2 regions of the Vibrio scophthalmi genome follow, and region 1 is predicted to be linked to the other one. Evidence: predicted binding sites of a transcription regulator. Region 1 holds the regulator's gene; the other holds the start of a gene.
The links. The regulator CRP, encoded in region 1, controls carbon source genes, mostly activating them, when cyclic AMP is high. The targets are predictions, from matches to a motif close to TGTGANNNNNNTCACA.
Positions count from the first base shown of each region.

Region 1 (3,203 bases):
AAACCTTAGAGCAAGCGGTGGAGCTTGCAAATGATAGCCGCTTTGGTCTATCAGCAGGATTGGTGACAACCCAAGAGAGTGAGTGGGCCTATTTTGTGGAACATATTCGCGCTGGCATCGTTAATCGCAATCGACCGCTAACCGGCGCGAGCGGTGATGCACCATTTGGCGGGCCAGGAGCGTCGGGAAATTTACGGCCAAGCGCTTACTACGCAGCTGATTATTGTGCTTATCCGATGGCCTCGGTGGAAGGGGAACAAACCGAACTTCCCGAGACATTGAGCCCGGGCTTATCACTGTAATTAACCGACCATCGAAAAGGCCAGAGAAAATGCTCCACTGGCCTTTTCTTTTACTACACTAATAATCCTTACCAAGAATATCGAGACAAAAATAATTCCAAGGAGGCGTTATGACGCCAGAACGACTGTTTGAATCATTATGGAATGATTATATTGCACGCTTATGCCCGTCAGCTGGAAACGTCCACAAATTATTGCAACGCAACGAGCCATTGATCAACGACCATATTGCTCTACGTACCTTTAACCTTTCCCCTGTCGCGTTAGAAGTATTGGCGAAACCTTTTATTGAACTGGGTTATCAAGAGGCGGGGGATTACCAGTTTGAAAGTAAAAAATTGCTGGCAAAGCATTATGAGCACCCTGATACCACGCAACCCAAGGTATTCATTAGCCAACTTAAAGTGGAGGAATGTTCAGAGCAGTTGCAACAGATTGTGCAAAAGCTAGTTGAACAGGTGAATCCAACTGAGATGCAAGGTGAAGCCTTTCTATATGCAGGTCGACCTTGGCAACTGAGCCATAACGATTATTTATTGTTGGCCGAAGAGAGTGAATATGCGGCTTGGTTGGCGGCTCATGGTTATGGCGCGAATCATTTCACAGTCAGTGTCAATCAACTTGAGCAGTTTGATGAGGTTCAACAGGTGAATGATCATCTGTCGTCAGTGGGGTTTGTCATTAACCAAGCGGGTGGGGAAGTCAAAGGTTCACCTGAAGTACTGCTAGAGCAATCATCAACCATGGCCGATAAAGTACAGGTCGAATTTGATGATGGCGTGGTGTTGCTGCCTGGTGGTTTTTATGAGTTTGCCAAGCGTTATCCGATGCCCAATGGTGAGTTATACCGTGGATTCGTCGCCGCCTCTGCAGATAAGATCTTTGAGAGTACTAACGGGTAACAGTATGTTATTGCGATGGATGTTAAAACAGGCTTTGTAAGCACTAGCCTTACATTTGTCATTCCATAGAGCGTGTTAGCGCGAGTAGGGAATCTTGTTTTTCGTTGTGGAAAGAGAGATCCCCAACTCGCTCGTTCCTCACTCTTGAGGATGACAAGTTCCCGAAAAGAAAAAGCCACCCGAAGGTGGCTTTATAAATCTTGCTTAATTCAATGTGAATTAACGCGTACCGTAAACAACGATAGTCTTACCGTGAGCAGAGATTAGGTTCTGCTCTTCCAGCATCTTCAAGATACGACCAACGGTTTCACGAGAACAGCCAACAATCTGACCGATCTCTTGACGAGTGATCTTGATTTGCATGCCGTCTGGGTGAGTCATTGCATCTGGTTGTTTCGCTAGGTTTAGTAGCGTTTGTGCAATACGGCCAGTTACGTCTAGGAAGGCTAGGTCGCCTACTTTTTGGCTAGTCACTTGTAGACGACGAGCCATCTGTGAAGACAGACGCATTAGGATATCAGGGTTTACCTGAATCAACTGACGAAATTTTTTGAACGAGATTTCCGCTACTTCACAAGGAGATTTAGCACGAACCCAAGCGGTACGCTCTTGATCTTCTTCAAATAGACCAAGCTCACCGATGAAATCACCTTGGTTTAGGTAAGAAAGGATCATCTCCTTACCTTCTTCATCTTTAATAAGTACGGCAACAGAACCTTTAACAATGTAGTACAAAGTTTCTGCTTTTTCGCCCGCGTGGATTAGCGTGCTTTTTGATGGGTACTTATGAATATGACAGTGTGAAAGGAACCACTCTAATGTTGGATCGGTTTGAGGTTTACCTAGAACCATAATATCTCACTTCCTCTGCAGGGTACGCTTGCTGCTTTCCATAATTTAGCTGGGCCCGAAATCGGGATAACTAGGCTAGGAGCACTTAAATGAGTGCTGCAAGCTATCTTGTGTTTCGGTTTCAAATAGTATCCTTTTTCCGGAACGATTTCTTGATTTTAATCGGGTCCGAGAGACTATTTCCTAAGCAAAAACGTGCACATGATCACGGTATGAAAAGTAATCGTGTTCTAATGCTGATTTTTAGCCAATTTTTCCAGTTTCGATTAATTGCTGAAGAATCGGTCTGACGATTAACTCCATTGCAAAACTCATTTTACCGCCAGGCACAACTAAGGTGTTATGACGCGACATAAACGAGCCATCTATCATTGCTAATAGGTAGGGATAGTCAACGTTTTTAAAACCACGTAGGCGGATTACAACAAAGCTTTCATCTAAGCTTGGAATCCCCTTCGCATCTAGCGGGTTTGAAGTATCAACGGTTGGCACACGTTGGAAGTTGATATGGGTACGTGAAAACTGTGGGGTGATGTAATTGAGGTAATCGTCCATCGAACGCACGATTGAATCCATCACCGCTTCTTTGGAGTGACCTCTATCACGAGTATCGCGAACAAATTTTTGAATCCACTCAAGGTTAACGATAGGTACCATACCAATCAAAAAGTCGACATGCTGGGCGACATTAATATCCCCATTCACCACGCCACCATGCAGTCCTTCGTAGAACAGCACATCACTGTTTTCTGGCAGGTCTTGCCAAGGCGTAAATGTGCCTGGCATTTGATTGTAGGGAACCGCTTCGTCGAAGGTGTGTAGATAGCGACGGATCTTACCGCTGCCATCTTGGCCATATTGGTGGAAGAAGTCGGCTAAGCCGGGGAAGTCATTAGCTTGCGGGCCGAAGTAACTAATATGACGACCTTGTTCGCGTGCTTTACGAATTTCTACATCCATTTCTGGGCGAGTAAATCGATGGAAGCTATCGCCTTCCACCCATGCAGGCTTGATGTCCATCATATTGAACATTTTACGAAAGGCTTCAGAAGTGGTGGTCGTTCCGGCGCCAGAGGAACCGGTGACGGCAATGATCGGATGCTTTGCTGACATGACAAACCTTGTCTAGTGATAACGTTCCTGTGAT
Region 1 covers NZ_CP134271.1:1,710,438-1,713,640, forward strand. The annotation lists gene astD (succinylglutamate-semialdehyde dehydrogenase) at 1-302, shown strand, start outside; gene RJD38_RS07795 (DUF1338 domain-containing protein) at 413-1,204, shown strand; gene crp (cAMP-activated global transcriptional regulator CRP) at 1,424-2,056, opposite strand; gene RJD38_RS07805 (phosphoribulokinase) at 2,300-3,169, opposite strand.

Region 2 (3,203 bases), on a different replicon from region 1:
ATTTTTGCTTGCAGGCTTGTTGCCACGCGCGTTATCACCAGAGCGTTGACCATCAGCATGGCCTGTTCTTGGCTTTTTCGCTTTCTTTGGTTTCTTCGCTTTGAATGGGCGGGTATCCAAACGTGATTCTGGCAGTGGATTACTTGGTTTAAAGCCTTCCAACTCCATGCGTGGTAGTAGCGTTTGAATTAGACGCTCAATACCAAATAGCTCATCGGTTTCATCCGCACACACTAATGATACGGCTTTACCCGCTTCGCCAGCACGTCCAGTACGACCAATTCGGTGTACGTAGTCTTCTGATACGTTCGGTAGATCGAAGTTCACGACTTGTGGCAACTGAGGAATATCAATACCACGCGCAGCAATGTCGGTTGCAACTAATACGCGCACATCACCAGATTTAAAATCAGCCAATGCACGAGTACGCGCACCTTGGCTCTTATTGCCATGGATTGGTGCCGCAGTCACACCTTGCTCATTTAGGTAATGTGCAAGACGGTTTGCGCCATGTTTAGTGCGGCTAAAAACCAATACTTGGCGCCAATTACCATCGGTAATCAACTTCAATAGCATCGCTGGCTTCTTACCTTTATCCGCTGGGTAGATACACTGCTCTACTTTTTCTGCGGTTGAGTTAGCCGGTGCAACTGAGATTTCGACTGGGTTGTTTACCAAACCTTTTGCAAGATCGCGGATCTCTGGTGAGAACGTCGCTGAGAACAGTAGGTTTTGACGCTTTTTCGGTAGCAAGTTTAGGATTTTGCTGATGTCGCGGAAGAAACCCATATCCAACATGCGGTCAGCCTCATCTAAGACTAAGACTTCAAGCTGTGAAAAGTTCACCGCTTTCTGGTTGAAAAGATCAAGTAGACGACCCGGAGTTGCCACCAAGATGTCGCTGCCTTTACGCAGTTGCATCATTTGTGGGTTAATTTTTACGCCGCCAAATACCACGGTAGAATTTAGATCGAGGTAACGGCTGTAGTTGTGCACGTTCTCTTGGATCTGCGCTGCAAGCTCACGAGTCGGCGTTAAAATCAAAGCACGAACATGGTTGCTCTTCGCTTTTTGACCTTTACTTAGTAGTTCAAGGATTGGAAGCGTAAAGCCAGCTGTTTTACCGGTACCCGTCTGGGCTGCTGCCATGACATCTTGTCCTTCAAGAACTGCAGGGATAGCCTGAGCCTGAATTGGCGACGGCGTATCATATCCTTGCTCTTGAATAGCTTTAAGGATTGGAGCAGAAAGAGCGAGCGAGGTAAAACCCATAAATTTGATTCTCAATATATAGTGGTTCTTGCCGAGCAAGACATTTTTGTTTGGCTCGGGTAGAAAAGTTCGACATTCTGAGGCTTTTACCCTTCGGTATCAACATATCAATGCAAATAACCACCTTATCACGCCAGATAGAGCCAAATCACTCGAGGCTAGTGCTTTAATATCAATAAGTAACACTCATATTTCTTTTTATCTTTATTTGATTGCCGCTTTTCCATCGCGCCCTTAGTCATCAAGCCTTGCTGCTATTTTGCACACAAAACCCAACCGTTTGCGCTAACGTTTTCCTTTCTATAAAAACTTTAACAAAAGTGATCGTTGTCACAACGAAAAAGGCTGCGTATACTCCGCGCCCGGTTAGATATGAAGCCTACTCACGCAATAGCAATTGTATGGCTAGGTCATTAACCGGCTTTCAATCGACTGAAACATGGATATTTGCCCCAAGGAATCGGGCCCAGCGTAACTGTGAGCGTTTACGGGTCTTGAATTTGCTATCGGGCAAACCAACACGGCGAAACAACACCGCCCTGTTGCCAACGCCTGTGTGCGTGTAATTCTTTACCCGCCTTAAGACTGACACATAGCAAGGCAACATAATGCAAATCATCTTCAGCTTGGCCGGCATATTGGCTCTATTGGCATGTGCTTACGCACTTTCAGACAGTCGCCGTGATATTAACTGGCGTACTATCATCGGTGCATTTTCACTTCAGGCAGGTTTTGCTGCCTTAGTTCTCTATTTCCCATTGGGTCAATCGTTGTTGGTGACAGTCAGTGACGGTGTATCAGGTCTGCTCGCATTTGCTGATGCGGGGATTAGCTTCCTTTTTGGCGATCTCGCTTCTGGTAACTTCATCTTTGCTATTCGCGTCCTACCGCTGATCATTTTCCTGTCTTCTATTATTTCTCTGCTTTACTACCTTGGCATCATGCAGAAGCTAGTAAAAGTGATTGGTGGTGCGATTGCCCGTCTACTCGGCACTTCTCAGGTTGAATCTCTGGCTGCAACCAGCAATATCTTCCTTTCGATGAGTGAAGCTTCGCTTATTGTGCGTCCGTTCTTACCGAAAATGACCCGTTCTGAACTTTTCGCAGTGATCGTTGGTGGTATGGCATCAGTCGCGGGTTCTGTTCTTGGTGGCTACGCCGCTCTTGGTATCGAACTAAAATACCTAATCGCAGCCAGCTTTATGGCAGCACCGGGTGGTCTATTAATGGCAAAAATTCTCGTTCCTGAACGTGAAAAACTAAGCCAAGACGACCCAATTGAATTGGAAGCAAGTACCGATGCTAACATCATCGACGCCTTGGCTTCTGGTGCGATGAACGGCGTAAAAGTAGCGGTTGCTGTCGGCGCAATGCTACTGGCGTTTGTCAGTGTCATCGCCATGGTTAACGCAGGTTTTGAGAACGTAGGTAACTGGGTTGGTATTGATAACTTATCATTACAACTGATTTTTGGTTATCTGTTTGCACCACTGGCTTTCTTTGCCGGTATCCCAACAAACGAGCTGCTAACAGCGGGTGCATTGATTGGTCAAAAAACAGTTCTGAATGAATTTGTTGCCTTCTTGGATTTCATTAGTGTGAAAGAAACCTTGTCTGCCCATAGCCAAGTGATCATCACTTTCGCACTGTGTGGCTTTGCCAACATTGGTTCGATTGCGATTCAATTAGGTTCTATCGGTGTAATGGCACCAGAGCGTCGTCAAGATGTTGCACAGCTCGGTTTCCGCGCAGTGACCGCCGCAACGCTAGCGAACATGATGAGCGCAGCATTAGCTGGTCTGTTTATCGCGCTATAGGTTTTCGGCCAAAACCTGAAGAAACTCGGGTTAAAACGATAGCTTAAATTGAACAAGCCCACTCTTTCTCATTGAGTGGGCTTGTTACTATTCACAATCCGCTTTGCACGCTCA
Region 2 covers NZ_CP134272.1:247,487-250,689, forward strand. The annotation lists gene RJD38_RS16015 (DEAD/DEAH box helicase) at 1-1,272, opposite strand, end outside; gene RJD38_RS16020 (NupC/NupG family nucleoside CNT transporter) at 1,881-3,089, shown strand.
Region 2: the regulator CRP is predicted to act here: its motif matches at 1,592-1,607, upstream of RJD38_RS16020 (NupC/NupG family nucleoside CNT transporter).